Tautonia rosea: one gene and its partner. Each later gene encodes a partner of the first gene's protein in a complex. Links are inferred from orthologs where the notes say so. Each region holds a gene or a part of one and is shown in the gene's direction. Other genes may lie near its edges.

What was found. The genes of interacting proteins can lie anywhere in the genome.
Region 2: the proteins of HG800_RS25115 (region 1) and HG800_RS06135 are in contact, whole or in part, in a crystal structure (PDB 5UE9), measured with the Lactococcus lactis proteins. The link is inferred for Tautonia rosea from one-to-one orthologs. Residues at the interface, in WP_025017116.1 of Lactococcus lactis: Gly25, Phe27, Phe29, Glu32, Tyr33, Lys35, Tyr36, Lys48, Phe56, Thr60, Pro61, Arg62, Val63, Ala64, Glu65, Thr66, Ala67, Ser68, Gly69, Met70, Ile74, Gln77, Pro223, Glu251, Phe274, Ala275, Pro277, Phe278; in WP_023189152.1 of Lactococcus lactis: Leu4, Gln5, Ala47, Ser48, Met49, Leu50, Leu51, Arg52, Arg53, Met95, Leu98, Arg223, Met224, Ala225, Cys226, Ile228, Gly229, Ala230, Cys231, Tyr232, Ala233, Val235, Glu236, His237, Asn243, His244, Ala245, Lys247, Glu250.

The regions. Positions count from the first base shown.
Region 1 is NZ_JABBYO010000022.1:54,768-62,160, reverse strand. What follows is about bases 2,015-4,870. They hold HG800_RS25115 (dihydroorotate dehydrogenase), read left to right. Parts: upstream 2,015-2,910; coding sequence 2,911-3,831; downstream 3,832-4,870. Other genes in these bases: HG800_RS25105 (hypothetical protein), read left to right, coding at 4,573-4,870; HG800_RS25110 (hypothetical protein), read left to right, coding at 3,850-4,194; HG800_RS25120 (glycoside hydrolase family 15 protein), read right to left, coding at 2,015-2,747. Also shown: HG800_RS25125 (TlpA family protein disulfide reductase), read left to right, coding at 259-861; more of HG800_RS25120, read right to left, coding at 924-2,014; more of HG800_RS25105, read left to right, coding at 4,871-5,691; HG800_RS25100 (acyltransferase family protein), read left to right, coding at 6,049-7,308.
Region 2 is NZ_JABBYO010000003.1:185,496-190,511, reverse strand. What follows is about bases 1-2,748. They hold HG800_RS06135 (dihydroorotate dehydrogenase electron transfer subunit), read left to right. Parts: upstream 1-801; coding sequence 802-1,695; downstream 1,696-2,748. Other genes in these bases: HG800_RS06130 (UvrB/UvrC motif-containing protein), read right to left, coding at 1,780-2,697; HG800_RS26905 (pseudouridine synthase), read left to right, coding at 1-538. Also shown: HG800_RS06125 (hypothetical protein), read left to right, coding at 2,800-4,119; HG800_RS06120 (TIGR04283 family arsenosugar biosynthesis glycosyltransferase), read left to right, coding at 4,119-4,811.

The DNA.
Region 1 (7,393 bases):
AAATTCTTCCAAAAAAATCAAAAGAATTGAAAAGCACCTCGAATCAATGGTCTTGTGACCGTGACATCAACGGTTTCCCTGCTCCGAAACGGCCGTCGAGTCCCTCCGGGCCGGACCCGTGTTCCAAACGCCCCCTCCAATGCGAACGCATTGGAAAAGGTGGAAGACCAAAGGTATGATCAGATGCGGACCCGGACGCCCCTCGGATCGTCCCTCGGGCACCGGGCCACGCATGGCCCGTTGATGGAGCACACGAACATGACGATACAACTCGATCGCTCCCGGAGTTTCGCAACGGCAACGGCCCTGGCTGCCTGCCTGGCCCTGGCAATGGCCTCGTCGGCATCCGCGCAGCGTGAATTCCCGGATGATTACTTCTTCAATGTCAACAAGCCCGAACTCAAGGCCGCCCACGACGAGATGACCGGCCAGCCCCGGCCCGAGTTCGCCATCGGCGACTGGATCAACGCCGACCTCTCCGCCGGCGACCTCGAAGGCAAGATCCTCATCGTCGACCTTTGGGCCACCTGGTGCGGCCCCTGCCTCGCCGCCATCCCCAAGAACAACGACCTGGCCGATCGCTACGCCGATCAAGGCGTCCTCGTGCTCGGCATCTGCACCTCCCGCGGCCAGGAGAAGCTGGAACAGGTCGTCGAGCAGCGCGACATCCAGTACCCCGTCGCCCGCGACCCCGACCAGCAAACCGCCGAGGCCTGGAACGTCGCCTTCTACCCCACTTATGCCGTCGTCGACCGCAAGGGGATCGTCCGCGCCATCGGTCTGATGCCCAGCCGCATCGAGGACGTCGTCAAGGCCCTCCTCGAAGAACAGCCCGCCGCGACCGATCCCGACGCAAACTGATCGGCTTGCGATCTCGCCGGAGTGCCTGGGGCTTTCCATCCTGGCCTCAGGCCTCTCCGCGCTTAGCTGTGCTGCCGCTGCTCGGCCGGGTGGGCGGCGGCGGTACTCAGGTTGTATGCCGTGTTGATCAGACCAATGTGGCTGAACGCTTGCGGGAAGTTCCCCACAAGTCGGCGATTTTCAATGTCATACGCCTCAGACAGTAGCCCCAGGTCGCTGCGGATCGACAGCAAGTGCTCGAACATCCGCTTCGCGTCGGCTCGGCGGCCCATCAACGTGTAATTGTCCACCATCCAGAACGAGCAGAGCAAAAACGACCCCTCGCCCGGCGGCAAGCCATCAACCGACGGGTCCGTCTCGTACCGATCGACGAAGCCGTCGTGCATCAATCGCTCCTCGATCGCGCGAACCGTGCTGACCATCCGCGGATCGTCGGCCTCCAGGAAACCCACCAACGGCATCATCAAGACGCTTGCGTCGATGAACTTCGATCCGTACGACTGCATGAACGCCCCCACCTCGGGATTGTAGGCCCGATCGAAAATCTCTTGCCGAATCCGGTCGCGGAGGCGTCGCCAGCGATCAACGGCCCCGTCGCGGCCGAACTGCTCGACCCCCTTGACCGCGCGATCGGCCGCAACCCAGGCCATCATCTTCGAATGCGTGAAGTGACGCCGAGGCCCCCGCACTTCCCAGATTCCCTCGTCCGGCTGATCCCAGGCCGTTTCGAGGTAATTCATCAGTTCCTTTTGAAAGTTCCACGAAGCGGCGATCGGCTCCAGCCCCACCTTGCGGCACTGGTGCAAGGCGTCCATCACCTCTCCCGGCACGTCGAGCTGAAACTGGTCGAACGCCGCGTTGCCGATCCGCACTGGGCTCGAATTCTCATACCCCGGCAACCACGGCAGTTGCAGCTCGGTCAGCCGGTGCTCGCCGGCCAGGCCGTACATGATCTGCATCTGCGACGGCTTCCCCGCCACGGCCCGCAAGAGCCACTCGCGCCAGGCCCTCGCCTCGTCGTGATACCCGGCGTTCATCAACGCATACAGCGTGAACGTCGCGTCGCGCAGCCAGCAATACCGATAGTCCCAGTTCCGAACCCCGCCGATCAGCTCCGGCAGGCTCGTCGTCGGCGCGGCCACAATCCCCCCGGTCGGCGCGTAGGTCAAGGCCTTCAGCGTAATCAACGACCGCTTCACCGCCTCCGCCCAGTGAGGCTGGTCGATCGTCTCGTCGATCGAGCCCTCGCCGTACGACGACCGATCAATCCATTCGCGCCACCAGCGCTCAGTGTCGTGGATCGCGTTGGTATGATCGACTTCGATCGGTTCCTTCTCGTGCGACGGATACCACGTCAGGTCGAAGCTGGCCGTTTGCCCGGCCGAGAGCTCAAACGACGCGACCGTATGAAAATCCTCCCCATGCACCGGCACGTCGGTCCGTAACCGGACCATGTCCGGCCCGGCCACGGCCGAGATCCCTTGCGGCGTGTGCTGCACCCACGGAACGATCGACCCGTAGTCGAACCGGATCACCAGGTCCATCATCATCCGGACCGTCCCCCGGCGACACTCGACCAGCCGAAGCACGTCGGGCAACTGGTCGCGCGGCGGCATGCAGTCGGTAATCCGAACCGTCCCCGTGTCGGTGTCGAACTCCGTTTCCAGCACCAGCGTTCCCGGCCGATACTGCCGACGCACTGCCCGAATCGGCCCTTCCGGCGCAATCGTCCAGTGCCCGTGCTCCTCATTGCCGAGCAACGCCGCAAACACCGCCCCCGAGTCGAACCGAGGGAAACACAACCAGTCGATCGACCCGTCCCGGCCGACCAGCGCAGCCGTCTGACAATCACCGATCAGGGCATAATCTTCAAGCGGCAAGGGCATGGTGGCTGGGTCCTGTCGGGGAAAGCCAGGTCGTGCTTCGTCTCTGTTCCGGCGCTCCGGCGAGCGGGACTCAATGTTACCCTAGTCTCAGACGAGCCTCCCGGCAATCACGCACAACGGGGGCCGACCCCTTTTGGAATCACAGAACAAGAAGGAACGTGCCGTGGTCTCGATGGGAGTTCGTTTGGGACGCCTCCAACTGTCCAACCCGGTCCTCGTGGCGTCGGGAACCTTCGGCTACGTCCGCGAGATGGCCTCGTTTGTCCGCATCGATCGCCTCGGCGGGGTCATCCCCAAGACCGTCACCGCCAAATCCCGAGCCGGCAACCCGACCCCCCGCACCGTCGAGACAGCCTCCGGCCTGCTCAATGCCATCGGCCTCGACAACGACGGCATCGACCACTTCCGGACCCACCACCTCCCCTACCTTCGCACCGTCGGCACCGCCGTTATCGCCAACATTGCCGGCGAGGACGAAGACCAGTTCGTCCAGATGACCGCCGACCTCGGCGAGGAACCCGGCCTCGCCGCCATCGAGCTGAACCTCTCCTGCCCCAACGTCAGCCACGGCCTCGACCTCGGTGTCGATCCCGCCGCCGTCGGTCGCGTCGTCGCCCGATGCCGCGACGCCTGCCCCTACCCGATCATCGCCAAGCTCACCCCGAACGTCACCAACATCGTCCCCGTCGCCCGCGCCGCCTTCGAAAACGGGGCCGACGCCGTCAGCCTCATCAACACGCTCGTCGGCCTCGTCGTCAACTGGCGGACCCGCCGCCCCATCCTCGCCAACGACATCGGCGGCCTCAGCGGCCCCGCCATCAAGCCCGTCGCCCTTCGCATGGTCTGGCAGGTCCACCGCGCCCTGCCCGACCTGCCCATCATCGGCATCGGCGGCATCTGCTCCGCCGACGACGCCCTCGACTTCCTCGTCGCCGGCGCCTCCGCCGTCCAGGTCGGCACCGCCACCTTCGCCGACCCCTCCCTCTCCGACCGCCTCCTCGACGACCTCCCCGCCAAACTCTCCGAACTCGGCCTCTCCGACGTCAACGCCTTCATCGGCACGCTTCAATCCAACAAGGACTGAGCCGACGGAGCAACCTCGATGGCGAAGCCCGAGCCCGGCTGCTGGTATCTCATCCCTCCGGCGGTGGTCGCCCCGGTCGTGCTTTCCGGCGTCGCGATCGTCGCAACCTTCGTCGTCTCGATCTGGTCGCTGGTCGCCCTGCCCTTCGTCTGGCTGGGAGCCCGCTGCGCGGCCCCGAACCTGAACCTGGCCAACGGCTGCCTTGCCTACGTCGCCATCTTCGTGGGATTCCTGCTCTCCTCCTGGCACGAACCCCGGGGCCTTGCCATCACCTTCGGGGCCATCGCCGGCTACTCGGGCGGTGTCATCGAGAAACGGTTACGGATGCGGCCTTACTCGGGAGACTCGTCGAGCCACGGATGAAAATAGATGGATGTGAGCGGCCTGGGTGGCCCCGGTTGCTCGCCAACCGGGGCGGCGCAGCCGCTAGAGGCGGCATTGGCCACCCGCGTGATCCTCTCGTTGCTTCGCGACCCCGGTTGACGAACCACCGAGGCCACCCGCCGCCCCGGATCGCAACCCGATTCTTGCTCACCTCTCATCCTTCCCCCTTCCCCATCCGTGTTTCATCCGTGGTTTAAAACCTCCCTTTCCTGCCTCCTTTCCAAAAAAAACGCAATAAAGCCTCCCTCGTTTCCTGATTGTTTCAGACAGGGGCCGTTCCACGCCTCCCCGTTCCCTGTCCGCGCTGAAGCTTGCACTGTTGCTCCTCTCCTGGAAATCAAAAGGACGCGCACCCTCATGGCCGCCACCACCTTGAAGCAAACCCTCGCCAACCGTCTGAACGCCCTCCTCTCCACCGGCCCGAAATCGACCGAGGGCAAGGCCCGATCGAGCCGCAACGCCCGCACCCACGGCCTCTCGAAGCTCGGCACCCACCTGCCCGCCGACATGGCCGAGGCGATCGAAGCCCGTAAATCCCAGTGGCTCCCCCACTACCGCCCCGAAGGCCCCGCCCAGATCTGGCACTTCGACCGCCTCGTGGCCGAATCCGTCCGCCTCGATGTCTGCGAGGCCCGCATCTGTGCCGCTCGCGCCGAACGCGCCAACCAGGCCTCCGAATCCTGGGACGACGACCGCGCCGCCTCCATCGCCGCCCTCGCCTCCCGTCTCTCCCAGCAACCCGAGCGCATCCAGCCCCAGTTCCTCCAGAGCAAGCACGGCGTCCTCTGGCTCCTCGATCGCTGGGCCGAGGTCTCCGACTCCCTCGCCCGCCACGAAGGCTGGACCCGAGACACCTGGGACCTCGCCCTCGACCTCCTCGGCGTCTCCCCCTTCGCCCGAGACGGCACCGGCCCCTGGGATCTCGACCCCGACGACAACTCCGAGGCCCCCGGCCTCGCCCTCGTGGCTCAGGCCGTCGCGTCCCTCCGCCAGCGCCTCGACGCCTTCCTCAACGCCCGAGACGACCGCGCCCAGACCGACGCCGCCCTCGGCCTCGACGCCGACGAGCCCCCCGCGATCCGCCTCCTGGAACGCTATGCGTCCGACGCGCGTCGCCAGTTCTCCCGCTGCCTCAACGAGTTGCGCCGCCTCCAGTCCCTCGCCTCCCGCCCCGCCGACACCGTCTCCCCGTCCCTCCCTCCCGGCCCCCGACCCCCGCGATCCCGTTCCCAGGCTCCTCCTGCCGACCCCCTCGCCTCGCCAGACCGCTCTCCCGCAACGTCGGCCCCGGACCCCACACCCCCGGCCACGGCTCCCGGCGCCCCACCCTCACCGGCGCGAAACGAACCCATCCCCCGGTCCGCCTGCCGTCCTTCGCCCGGCCGTTCGACGCTCCTCCAGGCCCTCCCCGGCGCCTCCGCCCCCCTGAACCGCCGCGCCCGACGTGCCCGAGCCGCCGCCGCCCGACGCTCCTGACCTCCGACGCTCCCCACCCCTGCACCCCTCGAACCCCATCGACGCCCCTCGTGCGCGCCGAACGACCTTTGATCCATGAACAATCACATATAATGATTTAATGAGTCCGCCCCGTCCCTGCGTGCCTCCCGGCCTCCCTTGATTGACGGAACCATCTCCGGGACGCGCGCCCCATCTTCCGAACCTTCTCGGTCAATCTCGACCGGTGGTCGGCGAACCCCTTGCCATCGAGGTCCCCGAATTCCGTCGAGGAACGCCCCGATCTGCCCCCCGCCGCGCCGCATCGAATCCGAGCGGTCACGTCGCGGGTATTGGCTCGGCCAGGCCCTCAAGATCCATTGGCCCAAGGAACCCGACATGAACGACGCCCCCGCCCCCCACACCCGATACCACGCTTTCGACTCCTTGCGGGCCGTCATGATGCTGCTGGGCCTGGTCCTGCACGCCTGCCAGTATTACGTGACGATCCCCTTGTTTCCCGGGTTCGATTTCCGCGATGTCCGCACCTCGGGGCTGGCCGGATTGACCTTCTTTGGCATCCACACCTTTCGCATGCAAACCTTCTTTGCGATGGCCGGGTTCTTCGCCGCCCTGCTCTGCGACCGCCGAGGGGTCCGGGGCATGTGGTCGAACCGGATGAAGCGGGTCGGCTTGCCCCTGCTCGTCGGCTGGCTGATCCTCTTCCCGATTACGATCTCCGCCTTCCTCTTCGGCATCGCCAAGCGCGAGGGTCTGCCCGCCTGGGAGACGACCCTCAACTGGTGGACGACGGGGCAGATCCCCTGGGTCGAGGACTGGCAACCGCTCTACAGCCTGTTCCTGATCTCACCGCTGCACCTCTGGTTCCTCTATGCCCTGCTCTGGTTCTACATGGGTGCGATCGTCTTCCGGCAGATCGGCAAGATCGGGAAAGGTGCCATCGGCCGAGGCGTCAACGGCCTCTTCCGACGCCTGACGGCCTGGCACCTGCTCCTTCCGGCCGGGATCGGCTTCACGACCCTGACCCTCTTGATCAGCCCCTTGGCCCTGTTCGACCAGAGCTTCCCGGTCTTCCTGCCGAACCCCTTGCCCCTGATCCAGTTCGGGCCGTTCTTCGCCTTCGGCTGGCTGCTCTATCGCAACGTCGACCTGCTCCCGTCGATGGCCCGCTGGCCGGTGCCGACCTTGGTGGCCGCGGCGCTCATGCTGGTCGTCTATTTCGGGGTAACGGCCTCGGCGATCGGTCCCGACGGCCGGAATTCGATGCGGCTGGAGACAGCGGCGGTCTCCTCGGCGATCGCCTGGCTGGCGGTCTTCGGGTTCATCGGCCTGTTCCTCCGCTACTTCAACCGCCCGAGTCCCGCCATGCGCTACGTGTCCGACTCGGCCTACTGGGTCTACCTGGCCCACCTCCCCTTGATCTACTGGATGCAAGGGTTGCTGTTCGACCTGCCGGTCCCCGCCCTGGTCAAGATCGGCATCATCCTGAGCGTCTCCATCGTCGTCCTGTACGCCAGCTACGACCTGATCGTCCGGCCGGGCGTCATCGGCCGCTTCCTCAACGGCCGATCGTATCCCTCGGCCCGCCTCGGCCTCCGGTCCGGCACCTCGCCCACTCCCGAACCCTCTCCCAACTGATCCTCCTTGTTCCGCCGTCCCCGGGGGCCGAGGCGAATCGGCCCCCTCGTCCCTTCCTTCTCGCTGACCTCCCCTCGATTCGTTC
Region 2 (5,016 bases), on another replicon or contig:
AGGTCCGCGATCGGGCATGGGCCATCTGGTTGGATCCGCCGGTGGTGGACCGAAGGGCAAACGCCCGACCGGGCCTCCACCGCAGGGCGGTCGGGATCGGGACCAGGGGAGCCGACGACCGGGAGGCGTTCCGAGGCGAGGAGCCGTTGGTTCGTTCGCTCCGCCCCCGAGCGGATCGAAAGGGCGTCGTTCCGCTCATCTCGATGACGGACCGGATGAGATTCTCATCCCTCCGATCTCCAGCGGCGACCTTGGCGGGCCTCCTCCTGCCGGGCGGCCGCCTCGACCCGCGGGGCCTCGATCGCGACCACCGGCCGGACGCCCCTCTGCCAGCGGAGGACCGTCGCGAAACCGAGGCACCTCGGGACCTGGCGCGAAACGACGGAGTTCCGGAGGTCCCGGAGGGCCGCAAGTCGGCGGCGGCAATGGTCCTTCCGGGGGACGACGGCCCGCGCTCAAGCCCCCTGGTCAGATGGCCAAGCGTCGGCCGAAGCCGTTGCCAAAGTCGCGACGCTCGAAGTCTTCGGAGAACGAGTGATCGGAGCGGAGGGTCGGAATCGACTCGATTGACGTGGTGATTTCGATCGAGTCGAGCCCATCGCCCTTCCTCTGGCCTTTGGCCACCCGCTCCTCCCGAAGGAAAGGAGCGGGTTGGGATTTCCTCAGGCTCCGCGGTGAGAAATTCTCTCACCAAATCGACCGGTCCGCGCCGCGGACACAACGAAACCCGAAGGATCCCGGAGCGGGATCGAGATTCAGGGTGGCTGCCCAGGGTGGCCAGGGTTCGGAGGAATTCGACAGATGGACGCGGTCGTACCGACCTGTGCGATGCATCGATCAGTGGAGATCCTTGAGAACGTCTCGATCGCCCGGGGGACGTATCGCATCCGGTTGCTGGCTCCGGAAATGGCGCGTTGCATCCTGCCGGGACAGTTCCTGATGATTCGTCCGACGCGTCCGGGGACGTCCGACCCGTTCTTCGGCCGACCCTTTGCGCTCTATGACACGGTGACTGGACCCTCGGGAACCCATGAGGCAATCGACATCGTCTACCTCGTCATCGGTCGGGGGACGGCCGCCCTCGCCGAGCGTCGGGCAGGGGAAACCCTGGAGGTCTGGGGACCGCTTGGCAACGGCTTCGGCCCTCCTCCCGAGGACGGTGGCCCGGTGACGTTCGTGGCGGGGGGGATCGGGCAGACCCCGTTTCTTGCTCTCGGCAGATGGTGGACCGGCCAGCAATCCTATGGAGCCGAGCCAACTGCCTGGGACGGGCCGGTCGCCTCCTCGACGGAGCTGCTTTACGGGGTCCGCAATGCGGGGCTCGCCGCCGGGGTCGAGGACTTCGAGCGGGCTGGAATCCGTGTGTCGCTGGCCACCGATGATGGCTCGGCCGGATTTCACGGATTCGTCACGACACTCCTGGAGCAGCGATTGCAAGCGGGAGACCGGCCGAGCAAGCTCGTGGGGTGCGGACCTCCGGCGATGCTTACCGTCCTGGCGGGAATTGCCGATCGGGAAGGGATTCCGTGCGATGTTTCGCTCGAAAATCAGATGTCGTGCGGTTTTGGTGCCTGCTTCAGTTGTGTTGTCCCGATGCGGCAGGCCGATGGATCGGTCGACCTGAAACGGGTCTGTGTGGAAGGGCCGATTGTGCGGGCGGCGGACGTCGCCTGGCCGCTCGGGAGCGCGCATTGACCGGATCGGATCGCGTCGGCCAAGGGGACAGAAGTGGACCGCCAGTCGATCCACGTGTCCCCTTGGTCTGCTGGGCATCGGGCGTCAGGACCGACTCCGGGAGCGGATCTGGTCACGGAGCCGGGCGGCGCGTTCGTAGTCTTCGTGTTCGACCGCCTCGTCGAGTTGTTCGCGGAGGGTTTTCGGCACCTCGAAGTGGTGCCGGACTTCGGTTTCCAGGCGGCGAAGGCGCTCGATGTAGGCGACGGTCGGCGTTTCGAGTTCACCGGGAGGCAGTTCGAGCGCCTCGAAGTCGTCGAGATCGTCCATCTCCAACAGCGTCCGGGCGTGACGTTCGAGACGGTCGACCCCTTCCCGGATGGCGTCGATCGCTTCCTCGGGGCTGGTCCGTTCCAAGGCGAGGGCGGCAGAGGCCTGAGTCCGGTCGAAGAGGATTCCGGCTCGGAGGCGCTCGTGACGCTCGACGTATTCCGGCGTCGGGCCGAAATCGGCGATGAAGTCCATCAGGTTGAGGCTGTGTTCCGCATCGCGGAGGGCACGCTCGTAGTGCTGGAGCGTCAGGAAGGCCACCCGACGGTGATAGAACTGTACGAGTTCGCGGTCCGCCTCGGCGCAATGTTCGGGCGACATCGACCAGCCGACCGGGCCGGGGTCGGCGGCGGCCTGTGATCGTCGTCGCCTCCGGAATTTGGAGCGATGACGCAGGTAATCGAGGTAGGTCAAGAAGCCGCGGGGTCGTGCGCCGTCGGGTCGGCCGTCGAGTTCCATCTGGAGGACGCCGAGATCGACCCGGATCTGGAGGACGGTTCGACCGTCACGCGCCAGGATTTCTCGGGCTTCGACCTCGTCAAACTCTGGATCGTAGGGCCAGCCCCGAAGGGCCTCGTCAATATCGCGCCGCATAATCGCTCCCGGTTCGGCGACTGAGAAAAAGGTCCGGGTCCGTGGGCGGGCGCTGGAGCGTTCCCATTGCATTATAGCGGATCGGCTCGCCCGGGGCATCGCCGGGGTCTCGTTGACAGGCAAAGGGGATCGTCCGAGAATGCTCGCGGCCCTCGCAACGGATGTCGATTCGAGCCGGCCCGATCCCACGGAAACGCCCTCATGTTCACGAGCCTTCCCGGTTTAGCCCAGTCCATTGAACGCCTGATCGACAAAACGCCGATCATCGACCCTCACACGCACATCCATTGCGACCGGCCCGCGGCGACGGATTTGACCGCCCTGTTCGGCTACCACTGGGTCCAGACGGAGTTGATCGCTGTCGGGATGCCGAAGGAAGACCTCAACCCGGCCTTGCCGACCGACGAGCGCATTCGACGGATGATTCCGTACCTGAAGCGGATGCGGAACACGGCGATGTCGTGGTGCGTTTACCGGATCCTCTGGGACCTGTACGAGTTTAGCGAACCGGAAGTCACGGAAGCGAACTACCGCGACCTGCTCGACCGGGTCGAGGCCAGGGGGAAGGACCCGGAATGGCCGGCCCACGTCCTCCGCGAACGCTGCAACATTCAGACCTTTGTCACCAGCCTGGGCAACCGAGGCAATGCGTCGAGTACGATTGCTTCGGATGCGCTGTTCATGCTCGATGCGCACTACCTGTTCTGTCCTGGCGTGGCCACCGACCTCGACCCGTACTTCACGGGCAGAACCCGGAAACTCGACTATTTCGAGGCGCTGTGTCAGGTTCTCGGTGTACAGCCAGGTTCCTCGGCGGAGCTGTCGCGATCGGTCAAGGATTGGCTCGATCGGACTGTGACCGGCCCGGTCCGGTTCACCAACACATTCATTCCCATCGAGCAACGCTTTCGGCGGCCTGATCCGGCCACGGTTGACGCCATCCTCTCTCGCATTGAGCCGACGAATGATCAGACGGAAGCCGATGTTGACACCCTGGTCGATGCCGTGACCTGGGCAATTCTGGAATGGCACCACGAGCACCAGAAGGCCGTGCAAATTGCCGTGGGTGCCGAATATTTCATCTGTGACGGGAAAAGTATCCCGCGGTTTCAGCCGAACTGGACGAGCGAGATGGCCCGGACCTTCCACCACTTCGGCACCGCGCGGTTCGACATCATGATGGCGTCTGACGTGCTCTCGCAGGAGATCGCCGTGCTCGCCCGGCAGTTTCCGAACGTGTACACGTCGGGCTACTGGTGGCACACCTTCTTTCCGTCCTTGATCGAGCGACAGTTCGCGTTGCGGTCGCAGGTCGTGCCGATGACCAAGTTCTGCGCTTACCTGAGCGACTCATATTCGGTTGAGTGGGCGTACGGCAAGTTGCAGGTCATCAAACGGGCGATTGCCTCGGCCCTGGCTCATCAGGTCAAGTCCGGCTTTGCCCGAGAGGAGGATCTACCGGCATTGCTCCAGCAGATCCTGCACGACTCTCCCCGGGACCTCTACGACCTGCAGCGTTGATGGCCATGCTGCCGCGTGTCTCGGTTGTCATTCCGACGCTTAACGAGACCTCGACGATCGGATCGTGCCTCGATCATCTCGCCGGCCAATCGGTCGATGAGGTGATCGTGGCCGATGCCGGGAGCCCTGACGGAACGGCTGAGCTGGCGAATCGGGCTGGGGCTCGGGTCGTGGCCGCTCCAAGGGGTCGAGGAGTTCAGCAGAACAGAGGAGCCTCGGAGGCGTCGGGAGACGTCTTGCTGTTTCTTCATGCCGATTGCCGCCTGGAAACCGGAGCGATCGACGTATTGAAGCGGTTTGTCGCTCGGTGTCCGAAGGTTCCAGGCGGCTGCTTCCGGATGCGGGTCGATGCTTCGGAATGGGCCTTCCGCGCCATCGACGCGGCGGCACACCTGCGTGCGGGGGTCCTGGGCGTGCCCTACGGCGACCAGGGGATGTTCGTCCCTCGATGGGCGTTCGATCGGGTCGGCGGATTCCCGGAACTCCCTCTGATGGAAGACGTGTTCCTCATGCTCCGATTGCGGAGGCTGGGACGGATCGCCCTGCTTCCGAGGTCGATCCAGGTGTCTCCGAGACGATGGCGAAACCAAGGGATCCTCGCCCAGAGCGTTCGCAACTGGGCGTTGACGGCCGGGGCCGCGGCGGGGATCTCAACCAGAACGCTGGCACGGTTTTATCCTGTGGTTCGCTGACCGGTCGGGCAAGCCAAACCAGTATCGAATGATACCGCGAAACAATCGAAGCGCAACGGCGAAAGCGGGCATCCCACGGGATCGTTGGTCCTGTTAAGATAGTGGACTCTTGCTGTCGTCGCTCGACACGATTCGGGTGATGTCGGGGTCGAGTTCATCATCTGCGCTGCATCAGGCATGAGCCGGTCATGTTGGGGTCATGGCT